4 regions of the Enterobacter sp. 6722112 genome follow, and region 2 is predicted to be linked to each of the others. Evidence: predicted binding sites of a transcription regulator. Region 2 holds the regulator's gene; each other region holds the start of a gene.
The links. The regulator LexA, encoded in region 2, represses DNA repair genes until DNA is damaged. The targets are predictions, from matches to a motif close to TNCTGTATGTACATACAGNA.
Positions count from the first base shown of each region.

Region 1 (4,211 bases), 690 kb from region 2:
TCTGGAGATCCTGAAAAACGAACTGTCTGCAAAAGAGAAAAACCTGACGGTGGTGCTGGAGTCCGTTACGACGGATAAAGCCGCGCTGACCGCACAGTCTCGTGACACGTTCGTCCAGCTGCTGAACGCAACGCCAAACGGCGTTATTCGCAACTCTGACGTGGCGAAAGGCGTGGTGGAAACCTCCCTGAACGTGGGCGTGGTGACCATGGGTGACGACAGCGCAGAGATCATCTGCCTGATCCGTTCCCTGATCGACAGCGGTAAAGAGTACGTTGTGAGCATGCTGGAATCTCTGGGCACCCTGGCCGGCGCGAAAACGTCTGCAAAAGGCAGCTACCCGGGCTGGCAGCCGGATGCAAGTTCTCCGGTCATGGCACTGGTGCGTGAAACTTATCAGCGACTGTTCAACAGCACCCCGAACATTCAGGTTATTCATGCGGGTCTGGAGTGTGGTCTGTTCAAGAAACCGTATCCGGATATGGACATGGTCTCCATCGGGCCAACCATCACCGGGCCACACTCCCCGGATGAGCAGGTTCACATTGAAAGCGTCGGTCACTATTGGACGCTGCTGACTGAGCTGCTGAAAGCAATTCCTGTTAAGTAATTAGCCGTTTGATGCCCGGTGGCGCTACGCTTGCCGGGCCTACGATTAGCGTAATCTACAGTCCCAACACCAGTTGACGCTCCAGCTGCGGATCCAGCAAGGTGACGTGCAGCCCCACCAGCCTCACCCCTCGTCCGCCCCGCCGTTCTTCCCACGCCTTTTTCGCCGTCGCGATAAGATCCTCTTTGTTGAGGCGTGGCCAGACGTGCTCCTGCGTCGTCTGCTGAAAATCGTTAAATTTCAGTTTGATGCCCTGTCGGGCAATAAGCAGATCCGGTTTGACCTTCAGTAAGCGTCGTTCAAGCTCAGGATAAAGCTGTTCCGTAATAATGGTTTCACACTCGGTCCAGTCATGGATATCTTCGCTCAGCGTGCGTTCAACGCCGACCGATTTACGCAGCCGTTCGTTGTTCACATCCCGGTCATCAATGCCCTGACTGCGTTCCCACAGTACGCGGCCAAACTTGCCAAAACGCTTAAGCAGCAGCGCCAGATCGCTGTGCTGAACGTCTTCGCAGGTGCGTAGCCCCATACTTTCCAGCTTCGCGGCGGAGACTTTGCCCACGCCGGGGATTTTGCTGAGCGGCAGCGTCTTTAAAAACGCCGGAACCTCTTCCGGAGTGATGACGTACTGGCCGTTGGGCTTATTTAAATCGGAGGCGATTTTGGCGAGAAATTTGACCGGCGCGACGCCTGCCGATGCCGTCAGGTTCAGCTCGTTAAAAATAGTCTGGCGGATCTCCTGCGCCATCAGGGTGGCGGAGCCGTGGCAGTGCACGCTGTGGGTGACATCCAGATAGGCTTCATCCAGCGATAACGGTTCAATCAGTGAGGTGTAGCGGGAGAAGATCTCCCGAATGTGGCTCGATGCTTCTTTATAGGCATCAAAACGTCCGGGCAAAAGAGTGAGATGCGGGCACAGTTTCAGCGCCATCGCTGTCGGCATGGCGCTGCGTACACCGTATTTGCGAGCAGGATAGTTGGCGGTGCTGATGACACCGCGCTGAACCCGGCTGCCGCCAATGGCGATCGGAATATCCCGCAGCGCCGGGTTGTCACGCATCTCCACTGCGGCAAAAAAGCAGTCCATATCGACATGGATTATTTTGCGCATAGTAAGCCCTCACTTATTACTGGATAAGTATACAGTAAACAAATGAGGGTTGAGAAGTGCGCGCAGGAATTGTCGGGTGGCGGCGTTGCCTTACCCGACCTGGAAGACTAAATAATGCGTTGCTGCTCGCGAGCCATCCGCTTTTTCCGCGCATCGCACGGTTCCGGACAATCGCACACTTTTTCCATTCCGATGGAAGAGATGCCTCCGCAACTGCCCTGAATGCTTTTACGCTTGATGATCCAGCCTAAGGACATGCCGAAGATCACCAGCACAAACACCGCAAAGGTCGCCAGAAAAGTCAGCATAATCAGCCTCCGAAATCATCAAGCATGATGTTCTCATCTTCCACGCCAAGATCTTTTAGCATCTTAATCACGGCGGCGTTCATCATTGGTGGACCACACATATAGAACTCGCAGTCTTCCGGTGCCGGGTGCTGTTTGAGGTAATTTTCATACAGCACGTTGTGGATGAAGCCCGTATAGCCTGTCCAGTTATCTTCCGGCTGCGGATCGGATAGCGCCACATGGAAGGTAAAGTTAGGGTTATCACGCGCCAGTTGTTCAAACTCATCGTCATAGAACATTTCGCGCAGTGAACGCGCCCCGTACCAGAAGCTGATCTTACGCTTGCTGCCAAGTCGTTTGAGCTGGTCAAAAATATGCGAACGCATCGGCGCCATACCCGCACCGCCGCCGATAAAGACCATCTCCGCGTCAGTATCTTTGGCAAAGAATTCGCCGAACGGGCCGGAAATCGTCACTTTGTCGCCAGGCTTGAGGGACCAGATATACGACGACATGACGCCAGGAGGGGCATCAGGCACATTCGGTGGCGGCGTGGCGATACGCACGTTGAGCATAATAATGCCCTTCTCTTCCGGATAGTTAGCCATGGAATAGGCGCGAAGCGCGGGCTCTTTTACCTCGGAAACAAAGCGGAAGAGGTTAAATTTATCCCAGTCTGCCCGGTACTCCTCAGGCACATCGAAGTCAGCATACGCGACGGTGTGTGCCGGACAATCAATCTGGATATACCCACCCGCACGGAACGGGACGCTCTCCCCTTCAGGGACACGCAGTTTGAGCTCTTTGATGAACGTGGCTTTGTTATCGTTAGAGATAACTTCGCATTCCCATTTTTTCACGCCGAAGATCTCCTCCGGCAGCTCAATCTTCATGTTCTGGCGCACAGCGACCTGGCACGCCAGACGGCATCCCTCTTTCGCTTCACGCTTCGTGATATGCGACAGTTCCGTTGGCAGAATATCACCGCCGCCCTCTTTGACCGTCACACGGCACTGGCCACAGGAGCCACCGCCGCCACAGGCAGACGAGACAAAAATCCCGTTGCCGGAGAGCGTGTTAAGCAGCTTATCCCCTGCCGGGGTACGGATCTGATTCTGCGGATCGTCATTGATATCAATGATCACATCCCCGGAATTGACCAGCTTCGCACGCGCCGCCAGGATCAGCCCTGACAGCACCAGTACTATCAGCGTGAACATCACCACGCCAAGAATAATTTCCATCTGTTAGCCCTTATAGCTGCACACCGGAGAAGGACATAAAGCCCAACGCCATCAGGCCGGTGGTGATAAAGGTGATCCCTAAGCCACGAAGCCCCGCAGGTACGTTGGCATATTTCATTTTTTCACGGATCCCCGCCATGGTGACAATCGCCAGCATCCAGCCGATACCGGAACCGAAGCCATACACAACCGATTCACTGAAGTTGTAATCGCGCTGAACCATAAACGAGACGCCACCGAAGATGGCGCAGTTCACGGCGATCAGCGGCAGGAAGATCCCCAGCGCGTTGTACAGCGACGGGAAGTATTTATCGAGGATCATCTCCAGGATCTGAACAAGCGCCGCAATCACTCCGATAAAGGTGATGAAGTTCAGGAAGCTAAGATCAACCCCCTCCACCAGCGCGCCATCGCGCAGCACGAAGTTGAATACCAGGTTGTTAATCGGAACGGAAAGCCCCAGCACAACGGTAACTGCCACGCCCAGACCAAATGCCGTCGATACCTTTTTAGAAACGGCAAGGAACGTACACATGCCCAGGAAGAAAGCGAGCGCCATGTTTTCAACAAACACCGAGCGCACAAATAAACTCAGGTAATGAGCCATTGTCGGTTACTCCTTTTCCTGCTGTTCAGGCTTCAACGTACGAATCAGCCAGATCAGCAAACCGATAATGAAAAATGCGCTTGGGGCCAGCAGGAACAGGCCGTTCGGCAGATACCAGCCGCCGTTCTGTACCGTATCCAGCACCGGAATGCCAAACAGCTTGCCGCTGCCAATAAGTTCGCGCAGGAAACCAACCGTCAACAGGATCACGCCGTAACCCAGACCGTTGCCGATACCGTCCATAAAGCTCGCCAGCGGTGGCATTTTCATCGCATAGGCTTCAGCACGCCCCATCACGATGCAGTTGGTGATTATCAGGCCGACAAACACCGAAAGCTGCTTCGAG
Region 1 is NZ_JBZWGR010000007.1:728,874-733,084, reverse strand. Features, by position in the region: gene pepD (cytosol nonspecific dipeptidase) at 1-610, shown strand, start outside; gene dinB (DNA polymerase IV) at 666-1,724, opposite strand; gene nqrM ((Na+)-NQR maturation NqrM) at 1,832-2,032, opposite strand; gene nqrF (NADH:ubiquinone reductase (Na(+)-transporting) subunit F) at 2,035-3,258, opposite strand; gene nqrE (NADH:ubiquinone reductase (Na(+)-transporting) subunit E) at 3,269-3,865, opposite strand; gene AC4OVU_RS05005 (NADH:ubiquinone reductase (Na(+)-transporting) subunit D) at 3,872-4,211, opposite strand, start outside.
Region 1: dinB (DNA polymerase IV) is a predicted target of LexA. The motif match lies at 1,742-1,761, and genes of this name have one in related genera.

Region 2 (4,211 bases):
GGTGTTTTTAGCAGAACATGATAAAGTGAATGTTTTCACCCCTTACCATATCCGAGGTGCCCGATGGACAAGTCCACAAAAGAGCTGTTAGCGCAAGCTGAAAAGCTGTGCGCGCAACGCAATGTGCGCCTGACCCCGCAGCGCCTTGAGGTACTGCGTCTGATGAGCCTGCAACAGGGTGCCATCAGCGCCTACGATCTGCTCGATCTGCTGCGTGAAAGCGAGCCGCAGGCAAAACCGCCGACCGTTTATCGGGCGCTGGATTTCCTGCTGGAGCAAGGGTTTGTGCATAAAGTGGAATCAACAAACAGCTATGTGCTGTGCCATCTTTTTGACCAGCCAACTCACACGTCCGCCATGTTTATCTGCGATCGCTGTGGTGTGGTGAAGGAAGAGTGTGCGGAAGGTGTGGAAGATATTATGCATACGCTGGCAGCCAGAATGGGCTTTGCGCTGCGCCATAACGTGATTGAAGCCCACGGCTTATGTTCTGCCTGCGTGGAGGTGGAGTCATGCCGCCATCAGGATGCCTGTCAGCACGATCACTCTATCCTGGTGAAGAAAAAGCCGCGTTAAAGCCAAAGAAAAAGGCGGCTCAGGGCCGCCCTTGGGGATAGTGCCGGTTACCAGCGGTAGTCGTTACGGGTTTCCCAGTCTTTGACTTCGTTTTCCGCCTGATCTTTTTCGTAACCGTAGCGCTCCTGGATTTTACCTACCAGCTGATCGCGCTTACCTTCAATGACGGTCATATCGTCATCTGTCAGCTTACCCCACTGTTCTTTCGCTTTACCTTTGAATTGCTTCCAGTTGCCGCCGATTTCGTCTTTATTCATAATCGTGTCCTCGTGTTAAGCGTCTATGAGTATCGTCCGCTTCGTTCTTTTCTGCTGGACGTGATTATTATTGTAGTTAAGGATTCGGCAGTTGTTTTTATATTCGGAATCTTTAACCGTTACGATATATCGTGCGGGGCTGGAAACCAGGTATTGTTTCGCCAGTGACGATGCCAGATAACGGCCAGCGAAAGGCCACGCAGTGAGAGAAACACCGCCAGCGCCAGCCACAGACCATGATTGCCGAGATACGGCAGGGTTAGCAGCGTCAGGCCGAACCCCGCCGCCGCGACGGCCATGCTGTTGCGCATCTCCGCCCCTCGCGTCGCACCAATAAACATGCCGTCCAGCAAATAGCACCACACGCCCACCACCGGTAATACTACCTGCCAGAGGATGTAGCGATCGGCCAGCTCACGTAGCGCGGGCAACGAGGTGAGTAGCGCGACAATATGCCCACCAAAACAGGCGTACACCAGAGCAAAGACCAGCGCTACCAGGCCCGCCTGACGACAGGCAGCACGCCAGACTTCACGTAACTGGCCGCTTTCACGCGCGCCATAGGCCTGCCCTGAATGCGCCTCCACGGCGTAAGCAAAACCATCCAGCGCGTAAGCGGTAAAGGTCAGTAATGTCATGAGCACTGCGTTGACGGCAACGATCTCAGGCCCAAGACGCGCACCAAAAACGGTTAATGCACCAAAGCAGAGTTGCAGCAGAAGCGAACGGAGCATGATGTCGCGATTAAGCGCCAGCAGCTTTCGAATGTTGCCGCGCCAGGCCGATTTCAGCAGATCCAGGGTGATACCGCGCATCGCCAGCACGCGCCAGACCATCCCCAAACCGATCAGCAGCGTACCGTACTCGGCAATCGCCGTGGCCAGCGCCGCGCCCCGGACGTTCATGTGCAGCCCCATCACCAGCCAGAGATCGAGCACAATGTTAAGCAGGTTGCCCACCACCAGCAGGATCACCGGCGCGCGGGCGTACTGCACGCCCAGCAGCCAGCCCAGCAGGACCAGGTTTGCCAGTGAAGCGGGCGCGCTGAGCCAGCGAATTTCGAGGAACCGCCGGGCCTGTTCCAGTACGGCATCGCTGCCGCCTACAATATGGAGCGCAAGATCAATCAGCGGCGTACGCAACAGAACGATTAACGCGCCGGCACCGAATGCCAGAATGAGCGGCTGAACCAGCGCACGCGCCAGACGCAGGGGATCTTTTGCACCATACGCCTGGGCCGTCAGGCCTGTCGTACTCATGCGCAGAAAAAGCAGCAGCATAAAGAGGAAGCTGGTCGCCGTTGCGCCGATCGCGACGCCGCCAAGATAAATCGGCGAATCGAGATGCCCGATAACCGCCGTATCCACCAGCCCCAGCAGAGGAACGGTAATATTGGAAAAAATCATCGGTAGCGCAAGACGCCACAACGCCTTATCGGCAGAAGTTAGCAATGCCATGGAAATTACCGGAATCAGAAAACAGGCCAGGCTGTAGAGGAACTACAGCCTGTCAGGAAGAGATTACAGCCATTCACCGTTGCGGATAACGCCGACCGCCAGCCCTTCAATAGAGAAGCTCTGCTCGCGGAGATCCACCACAATCGGGGAGAATTCATTGTTTTCAGGCAGAAGCTGCACGGTATTGCCTTGTTTTTTCAGGCGCTTAACCGTCACTTCATCATCAATGCGCGCCACCACGACTTGCCCGTTACGCACATCCTGCGTTTTGTGTACCGCCAGCAGATCGCCATCCAGAATACCGATATCTTTCATGGACATTCCGCTAACGCGCAGCAGGAAATCGGCGCTCGGCTTGAACATGCCTGGGTCAACCTGATAGTGCCCTTCGATGTGCTGCTGCGCCAGCAGAGGTTCACCTGCGGCAACGCGGCCCACCAGTGGAATACCGCTCTCTTCTTCCACAAGCAGACGAATGCCGCGTGAGGCGCCGGAAACAATCTCAATCACGCCCTTACGCGCCAGCGCTTTAAGGTGCTCTTCGGCAGCATTAGGAGAACGGAAGCCCAGACGCTGCGCAATTTCTGCACGCGTGGGTGGCATACCCGTCTGGCCGATATGATCCCGAATGAGATCAAACACCTCTTGCTGCCTGGTCGTTAACGCTTTCATACCGCCCCCTGGGTGTATATACAGTTATGCTGTGAGTATATACAGTCAAAGGCGATTTTGGAACCAAAAACTGCACAAAAAACCAGGGACTTAATTATTCCTCGAGGCTCATCGGAAATGCGACCAAAGCAGCGTGACCCAGGTGATCGCCGCAGTGATAATCGCCAGCAGTACGGCAGCGGAACCCATGTCTTTCGCCCGGCCAGACAGTTCATGGAATTCCGACCCGATTCGGTCAACAACGGCCTCAATAGCGCTATTCAGAATTTCCACTATCATCACCAGAAGGACAGATCCGATGAGCAGTACGCGGGTGATAGCATCAACATCAAGGAAGCAGGCGATGACAACGGCAACGATTGCGGCAACCGCTTCCTGGCGGAAAGCGGCTTCATTAACCCATGCCGCGCGGAAACCTTTCCATGAATAACCGGCAGCTTTAATGATTCGAGTTAACCCAGTGGTATTATTGGCCATTAAAAGAACCTTTTATGATAAATAGCGTCTGTAACTAAAGCCGCAGCGCGTTTTGCTGCAACCTGAAGTATGACGGGTAACAACAGAAATTTTGCGCGCTTTCTGTTATCCTTGCGCCGCAATTGCATTATTAACCAGAGGCTTTACATCGTTTATGTCCGGCTGGCCACGAATTTACTACAAATTACTTAATTTACCATTAAGCGTCCTGGTAAAAAGTAAGTCTATCCCAGCAGAACCTGCGCTGGAATTAGGGCTCGATACGTCGCGCCCTATTATGTACGTTTTGCCTTATAACTCGAAGGCAGACCTGCTGACGCTTCGCGCTCAATGTCTGGCGCACGATTTACCTGACCCGCTTGAACCGCTGGAAGTCGACGGTACGCTGCTGCCGCGCTACGTGTTCATCCATGGCGGGCCGCGCGTGTTCACCTATTACACGCCGAAAGAAGAGTCCATTAAGCTGTTCCATGATTACCTCGATCTGCACCGCAGCAACCCCGATCTGGATGTGCAGATGGTGCCGGTGTCGGTGATGTTTGGCCGTCGTCCGGGGCGCGAAAAAGGGGAAGAGAACCCGCCGCTGCGTATGCTCAACGGCATTCAGAAGTTCTTCGCCGTCTCCTGGCTGGGACGCGACAGCTTTGTCCGCTTCTCACCTTCCGTTTCACTGCGCCGCATGGCGGATGAACACGGCACTGACAAAATCATTGCGCAAAAGCTGGCGCGCGTTGCGCGTATGCACTTTGCACGTCAGCGTCTGGCGGCCGTT
Region 2 is NZ_JBZWGR010000007.1:43,033-47,243, reverse strand. Features, by position in the region: gene zur (zinc uptake transcriptional repressor Zur) at 64-576, shown strand; gene AC4OVU_RS01615 (CsbD family protein) at 624-833, opposite strand; gene dinF (MATE family efflux transporter DinF) at 953-2,290, opposite strand; gene lexA (transcriptional repressor LexA) at 2,354-2,962, opposite strand; gene AC4OVU_RS01600 (diacylglycerol kinase) at 3,071-3,439, opposite strand; gene plsB (glycerol-3-phosphate 1-O-acyltransferase PlsB) at 3,594-4,211, shown strand, end outside.

Region 3 (4,211 bases), on a different contig from region 2:
GGCTAAAGATATCCAGACAGCTAAAGAACATAATCTTCGGGAGATTGGTCTGAGATTGATCGCTCTTAAAGAGTCCGGATTTAATCAAAAGGAAATTGCTGAACTGGAGGGATTATCTCAGGCTAAAGTTACCAGGGCGCTGCAGGCGGCGGCCGTACCGCAAGACTTAATTTCTCTGTTCCCGGTTCAGTCGGAGCTATCGTTTAGTGATTATAAACTTCTTTTAGAAGTTAATGAAAAACTCGGTGAAAAGGGATTAACGCCTGAAGAACTCATTCAGTCTGTATCAGCTCAGCTCGATGCAATTTTGAGTGATGGCGAGCGACCAGAAGACGAACAGAAAGCCAGTATTCTGAAGCTGATTTCTCAGGCATCTCAGGCATTGATAGATCCATCTCCCAAGGAAAAGTCAGTGGTTTCCCCACTCTGGTCTTTTGAAGAAAAGGACAAGTTCGCGCGTAAGCGTGTGAAAGGGCGCACGCTGACTTATGAGTTTAGCCGTATGTCAAAAGTGATTCAGGATGAACTGGACAAGGCTATCAACGAAGTCCTTGACAGAAATTTGAGTCAATAATTTCGCCATGGCGATTTCACATCTAACTTATTGTAATTAGGCAGTTTAGGTTGAGAATTTCACGGTGAAATCGCCATAGTTTCACGCCAGTTTCGCTGCAGGAATATCTGACCATCGTGTCGTATAAGCAGGAGAAAGCATCTCCCGTTTCATCTGCCATTCCGGGGCCATACCCCGCCCCGCAAACCATACTTTACCCAGCCCTGAGTTGTTGATCCCGTCCAGAACCCTCATCAGCTCAGCACTGTGAGGGCGTGGCGGGCGTTCGTCGAACAGTTGCAGCTGCGAAACTCCGGAGCCGGTGAAGTCATTCAGCATAACTCCGGCTTTGGCATACCGGTGCCCATCCCTCCAGATACGCTCCAGAGCCGTTGTAGCGGCTGCAATGATGTCCCTGGTGTCCTGAGTGGGTGTAAGAAGTTTTTCCGTAGCCACGTTGCCGTAGTAAGGCTCTTTAATGGCGAACGGAGACGTTTTGATGAAAACGGAAATATGCCGGCAATACTGGTGCTCTTTACGCAGTTTTTCAGAGGCCCGCTCTGCGTGCTGACAGATAGCCTGACGGAGTGACTCGTACTCCGTGATCTTCACGCCAAAACTGCGGCTGCAGACAATTTGCTGTTTCGTCGGAGGGGCTTCCTCAAGCGAAAGGCAGCTTTCCCCGTTCAGTTCCCGTACCGTTCGCTCAAGGACGACAGAAAAATTTTTGCGGATGAAGGCCGGGTTCGTCAGAGCCAGATCGAGCGCGGTTTTTATGCCCAGCACATTTAGCTTGCGTGCAATACGGTTACCCACCCCCCAGATTTCTTCAACCGGCTGCAGTGAAAGCAGTTTCCGCGTCCTTTGCGGATTTCCCCTGGTCAGAGCGAGTACGCCATGAAACTGTTTCCACTCTTTTGAGGCCCACTGGGCTGATTTTGCGAGGGTTTTCGTTGGTCCGGCGCCCACGCCAATGGTCAGGCGGGTACAGTCATACACCTGCTGACGCAGCTGCCGGGCGAAGTCCTCAAGCCCCATACAGTGCTCCACGCCGGTCAGGTCGAGGAACATCTCATCAATTGAATACTGTTCCACCCTGGGGGCCAGTTCCTCCAGGCAGTTCATCACGCGCGCCGATATCGAGGCGTAAAGTTCATAATTACTTGAAAACGCATATATTTTTTCCGGGTATCTTTCGTTTTTTATCTGAAACCACGGAGTTCCCATTTTGATCCAGGGCTTCGCCTCGGCACTGCGAGCGATTACATTCCCGTCGTTGTTGCTCAGGACGACTATCGGCTTTCCTTTCAAATCCGGGCGGAAAACACGTTCACAGCTGGCATAGAAGCTGTTCACATCGGCCAGGGCAAACATCAGTACATCTCCCTCGGGCGGTGGATGATATGCGTGACGACGCCAAAGATATCCAGCTCGTCGGGATCAGGATAAATCGGCGACCAGGAGGCATTCATGGGCTGCAGCGTCAGTCGCGGCGTCAGCAGAAGCCGTTTCACCGTAAACTCCCCCTGCATGCTGGCGACAACGATATCGCCGTGCCGCGGCTTTTCAGCACTGTCCACAACCAGCAGATCGCCATTGTACAGACTGCCGTCGGCCATGCTGTCTCCGCTGGCACGCAGGTAGTACGTCGCGCTCGGATGCCGTATGCAGTAATCATGGAGATCCAGATCGGACTCGACATAGTCAGCAGCAGGGCTGGGAAAACCGCAGCTGGCCAGATCGGCAAACAATGGATGGGCCTGTGGCGGGAGTTCTTTCCCGGTGCTGAAAAGTTGTAGTTTCATCTTTCCTCCTGACACTCTAATTTTACTGGTTATACATACAGTGTTCGCCGGGAGACCGGTAGAGATCAAGGGGTGAAAGTCCCCGACCATTGAAGGACCAGCAATCCACAAGGTCCCCGAGTCATGCGTTGCATACCGCGAGGTATGGGGCGAAGCGTTGACAGGGGTGTTGACAGGCCAGCCATTGAGCCACGAAATGTATATTAAATTACCGGGTGCCGACGTTGTACTGTTAACGGAAGGCAACATCATAGGGTGCGATACTGCGAGTGCCACATGGACCCGGCGGGGTCTGAGACCCTGGCATGTCAATACGATCTCTACGCGGGAACCGGGAGATCTCCCCTCTGACCATCTGCCAGTGTCGGAGACGGCCCGCACCGGGAAGACGAGGAGTCATAGCCGGTGATGTACGGAGAGGAGAAGTCGGACTCGCTCATAGTAGCGGCGAAGCAGGCGAACAACCCGAAAGGAGCGGAGTCAGTGGAGCGAAGGAGCGGGGCCAAGGGGAACGCGGAACAGCCACACATGCGCCGGACACAGAGCCGGGAAAGCATGTCACAGAGGCTGTCACGCGTGCGGGAAGCTGCGAAGCAGCGGAAGAAAGAACGGTTTACAGCATTGTTCCACCTGCTGACAGTCGAAGCACTGGAAGCCGCATTCCTCTCCCTGAGCAGGAAAGCGGCCGCCGGAGTGGATGGCATCAGGTGGATGGACTACGCCGGAAACATGAAGAACAACATAACAGATCTGCACCGGAGGCTACATCAGGGCAGCTACAGGGCGCAGCCCGGCAGGCGTCACTACATCCCAAAAGCGGATGGAAAACAACGCCCGCTCGGCATCGCCTCGCTGGAGGACAAGATCGTCCAGTATGCGCTGGTGAAAATCCTGAACGCAGTCTATGAAAACGACTTTATGGGGTTCTCATACGGGTTCAGACCCGGGCGAAGCCAGCACGATGCACTGGACGCACTGGCCACAGGGCTGGTACGCACTAACGTAAACTGGGTACTGGATGCCGACATCAGTCAGTTCTTCGACAGGGTGAGCCACGAATGGCTGATCAGGTTCACAGAGCATCGGATCGGCGACCGGAGCGTAATCAGGCTCATACGTAAGTGGCTCACAGCCGGGACGTTGGAGGAGGGTCAATGGCGAGCAACGGAGGAAGGCACCCCACAGGGTGCGGTCATCTCACCGCTGCTGGCAAACATATACCTCCACTACGTCTTCGATCTGTGGGCGCATCAGTGGCGACGTCGCTATGCCACAGGCAATGTGGTAATGGTCAGATACGCCGATGACATCGTCATCGGGTTCGACAAACGATACGATGCCCGGCGCTTCCGTATAGCCATGCAGCGCAGACTGAGGGAGTTCGGACTCACGGTTCACCCGGAGAAAACCCGTCTGATGGAGTTCGGCCGCTTCGCTGCCGAAAACCGTGCCATCAGGGGAAAAGGCAAACCAGAAACGTTCAACTTCCTCGGGTTCACGCACATCAGCGGGAAAGATCGCAACGGCAGGTTCATGCTGATACGAAAGACCCGCCGGGATCGGATGACGGCAACTCTGAAAGCCATCAAAGACGGTCTGCGAAGGCGCTGGCATTACTCAATCCCCGAACAGGGAAAATGGCTCAGGAGAGTGGTTCAGGGATACCTGAACTATCACTCGGTACCGGGCAACTTCCCCACCATGCAGAAGTTCAGGACACACGTAACAAACCTCTGGCGCCGGGCGCTCAGGCGCAGGAGCCAGAAGGATGATACGACCTGGACGAAAGCAAACAAACTGGCAGCCGCATGGCTACCAAGGGTTCGGGTTCTTCATCCATGGCCTGTGGAGCG
Region 3 is NZ_JBZWGR010000004.1:93,349-97,559, reverse strand. Features, by position in the region: gene AC4OVU_RS00920 (ParB family protein) at 1-574, shown strand, start outside; gene AC4OVU_RS00915 (Y-family DNA polymerase) at 656-1,927, opposite strand; gene umuD (translesion error-prone DNA polymerase V autoproteolytic subunit) at 1,927-2,358, opposite strand; gene ltrA (group II intron reverse transcriptase/maturase) at 2,764-4,211, shown strand, end outside.
Region 3: umuD (translesion error-prone DNA polymerase V autoproteolytic subunit) is a predicted target of LexA. The motif match lies at 2,382-2,401, and genes of this name have one in related genera.

Region 4 (4,211 bases), 3.3 Mb from region 2:
TCGCTTTCGTCGTACTGCCGCAACTCTCGTTGCTGGACAACAAGCACGCCAAGCAGTTGACGACGCTGAATAATCGGCACGCCAAGGAAAGCGCGGAACCGCTCCTCTTTGACGGAAGGGATATATTTGAAGCTGGGGTGTTTTTGCGCATCGGCAAGGTTGATTGGCTCCGCCAGTCGCCCGACCAGGCCAACAATACCTTCATCAAACGCGAGCGTGACGGTGCGTCCCCGTGGTTTTTTTAAACCGCGGGTTGCCATCAGGTAGTAGCAACGTCGGTCATGGTCGGCCAGGTAGACCGAACAGACCTCGGTTTCCATCGCAAGACAGATGTCCGTCACCAGAATATTCAGCGCCTCGTTGAGGCGAGGCGCACTGGCAACCTTTTCAACTATTTCTCGCAAGCGGGTGAGCATGATTTGCGTAGCTTAACCTCTTTTACGTCGCCAGGCAGGTGCGCTCTGTGGCTTCGGAGGCGTCTCCTGAAGCTGCATCACGACACTTGCGAACTCTTTCATCACCCTACGATATACATCGCGCTTAAATGACACGACCTGACGAACCGGATACCAGTAGCTTACCCAGCGCCAGCCATCAAACTCTGGCGTGCTGCTGGTTTGCATATTGATATCTGAATCGTTGCCCACCAACTGCAAAAGAAACCACTTCTGTTTCTGGCCGATACAAACCGGCTTTGTGTCCCAACGCACCAAACGTTTCGGTAACTTGTAACGCAACCAGTTGCGGGTCGAAGCCAGGATGCGAACATCTTTTCGGCTTAAACCAACCTCTTCAAACAGCTCCCGGTACATCGCTTGTTCTGGGGACTCTCCGGGATTGATCCCGCCTTGCGGGAACTGCCAGGAGTGCTGACCATATCGCCGGGCCCACATCACCTGGCCCTGACGATTACAAATTACTATTCCTACGTTTGGGCGGTAGCCATCGTCATCAATCACCGGACTACCCCAAACTAAATCTGATATATGAATGATTGTTTCACACTACAGGGAGGCGGTAAACCACTCTCTTACAGGCCTGCAACCTAATAACATTTGAATAACTCACAATTTAGTGCGGAGTTATAAACAGATGCGGGCGACAGAGACCATTTTTATTCACCTTTTCTGTGGATATAGTTGTGAAGAAGTGCGGAATTACCGATGAACAACCTTGTAACCCGACGAGCCGCCAATTTACCCCGCTTATAACAAATCATTTAAATTCATATGATTATATTGAAATTAAGGGTATCCAGGGCGATAAACGTGACGATCATCACATCAAAGATCCTCCTGCTGATGAAAGATCGAACAGCGTCGGTTTTATCCACAGTTTGTGCCAATAAGTTAGGCACAATTTGTGTGAAAATTCGATTTTCATCGCACGTCAAGGCTGTAAATTGAAACAGTAGTGGCAGTTATTCCCAGTTATCCCATTTTTCTGTGGATAACATGGTGTAAGATCCTGTTTATTGTCAGTGACCAGAATTGCACAACCTGTTTTTTAGCCGCCGCGGGACGGATTGTATTCTAAAAAAGATGATATAAATCATCCACATGGAATAGGTGCACAGAAAAAGGTAAACTCTGTCCACAAGGGATAAAATATCAGCTCATTTTTTAATCAAAAGGTCGTTAGCATGCAATCTCTCGCCCCACTGCTCTCTCCTCCCGTCAGTGAAGCCCAGTTGCTCCAGCAGGCACAACGCCTGGCAGGCTATTCACTGGGCGAGCTGGCCGTGATGGCGGGGTTGACGATACCTAACGATCTAAAGCGTGATAAGGGCTGGATCGGCGTGTTGCTGGAACGCTGGCTGGGCGCAAGCGCGGGCAGTAAACCCGAGCAAGATTTTGCGGCGCTGGGGGTGGAACTGAAGACGATCCCCATCGATAGCCAGGGGCGGCCGCTGGAAACCACCTTTGTCTGCGTTGCGCCGCTCACGGGTAACAGCGGAGTGACATGGGAAACCAGCCACGTCAGGCATAAGCTGAAGCGGGTGTTGTGGGTACCCGTTGAGGGCGACAGGCAGATCCCGCTGGCTGAGCGTCGCGTTGGCGCCCCGCTGCTCTGGAGCCCGAATGAAGAAGAGGAGAGACAGCTTTCCCAGGACTGGGAAGAGCTGATGGACATGATTGTGCTGGGACAGGTTGAGCGTATCACCGCCCGGCATGGCGAAGTGCTGCAACTTCGTCCCAAAGCCGCCAACAGCAAAGCGCTCACTGAAGCGGTAGGCGCACAGGGCGAACCGATCCTGACGCTGCCGCGCGGTTTCTATCTTAAAAAGAATTTCACCGGGGCGCTGCTGGCACGCCACTTCCTGTTGAAAACATAGTTTTTTACCAATTTTGCGCTCCGGCTAACATAATCTCCTCCTTTTTAAGATTTCCCCCCTTTCACCTGTCGTAATATCAGGTTATTACTACACTATGATTTGATACGAGCCAGGTGAGGATGAGAACGATGAAAAAATGGGCAGTAATTATCTCAGCAGTCGGTTTAGCGTTTGCGGTATCGGGTTGCAGCAGCGACTATGTCATGTCAACGAAAGATGGTCGTATGATCCTGACCGATGGCAAACCCGAAGTCGACGACGATACCGGTCTGGTGAGTTACCGCGATCGCGAAGGCAATCAAATGCAGATTAATCGCGACGAAGTCTCCCAGATCATCGAGCGTTAAACAGATAAAGGTCAGTAGCTTGCTGGCCTTTTTGATTTTTTCCTTCCCCTTTTGCCTTCCCTCTGCCATGTTTATATTCCTTTGTCGGGAGGTTCCTGACGCAGTCTGTATGTCTAAAAAAGGAAACCGGCTATGCATTATCACCGTATCCCCCACAGCGCTCTGGAGATTAGCCAACTGGGGTTGGGCACCATGACATTTGGTGAACAAAACAGCGAAGCCGATGCCCATGCACAACTCGATTACGCCGTCAGCCAGGGCATTAACCTGATTGACGTGGCGGAGATGTACCCCGTTCCTCCCCGCCCGGAAACACAAGGTCTTACTGAAACGTATGTCGGCAACTGGCTGGCGAAACGCGGTAATCGCGAAAAGCTGGTCATCGCCTCCAAAGTCAGCGGCCCTTCCCGTAATAACGATGCCGGGATCCGCCCTAACCAGATCCTCGATCGGAAGAATATCCGTGCCGCGCTGGATGCCAGCCTCAAGCGCCTGCAAACCGACTATCTCGATCTTTATCAGGTGCACTGGCCGCAGCGTCCGACGAACTGCTTCGGTAAGCTTGGCTACACCTGGAACGAAAGTGCTCCGGCAGTTACCCTGCTGGAAACGCTGGAAGCGCTCACGGAGTGCCAGCGGGCGGGTAAGATCCGCTACATCGGCGTTTCCAACGAGACGGCGTTTGGCGTGATGCGCTATCTGCATCTGGCCGATAAACACGATCTGCCGCGCATCGTGACCATTCAGAACCCGTACAGCCTGCTGAACCGCAGTTATGAAGTGGGTCTGGCGGAGGTGACGCAGTACGAAGAGGTGGAGCTGCTCGCCTACTCCTGTCTGGGCTTCGGTACCCTGACGGGCAAATACCTGAACGGCGCGAAACCGGCTGGTGCGCGTAACACGCTTTTCAGCCGCTTCACCCGCTATAGCGGCGAGCAGACGCAAAAAGCCGTTGCGGCCTACGTGGATATCGCGAAACGCTACGGACTCGATCCGGCGCAGATGGCGCTGGCCTTCGTGCGTCGTCAGCCGTTTGTGGCGAGTACCCTGCTCGGCGCAACGACGATGGATCAGTTGAAAACAAATATTGAGAGTTTCCATCTGAACCTGAGTGAAGAGGTATTAGCGGAGATTGAAGCGGTGCATCAGGTTTATACCTACCCGGCACCGTAATAAAAGCAAAACGGCAACGTGCGTTGCCGTTTTTAGGGTTTTCACCCTCTCCCTGTGGGAGAGGGCCGGGGTGAGGGCATCAGGCCGCACAATTCAACGACGACGCTGCCAGACCCACAGACCGCTAATCGCCAGCGCGAACAGCGCGCCGAATCCTACCCCGATTGCCACGACCGGCGCACCTGCTTTTACCGCCAGCGAGTAAATCCCCAGCATCAGTAACATCGCCATGTTTTCACCAAGGTTTTGCACCGCAATGGCGTTACCCGCCCCAACGGTCTGCTTGCCGCGCTCCTGCAACAGCGCGTTTAGCGGCACCACAAAGAAACCGCCTAACATGCCGATCAGCAACAGCA
Region 4 is NZ_JBZWGR010000007.1:3,372,126-3,376,336, forward strand. Features, by position in the region: gene ptsP (phosphoenolpyruvate--protein phosphotransferase) at 1-416, opposite strand, end outside; gene rppH (RNA pyrophosphohydrolase) at 429-959, opposite strand; gene mutH (DNA mismatch repair endonuclease MutH) at 1,643-2,335, shown strand; gene AC4OVU_RS17545 (YgdI/YgdR family lipoprotein) at 2,464-2,682, shown strand; gene AC4OVU_RS17550 (NADP(H)-dependent aldo-keto reductase) at 2,815-3,855, shown strand; gene lplT (lysophospholipid transporter LplT) at 3,949-4,211, opposite strand, start outside.
Region 4: mutH (DNA mismatch repair endonuclease MutH) is a predicted target of LexA. The motif match lies at 1,394-1,413, and genes of this name have one in related genera.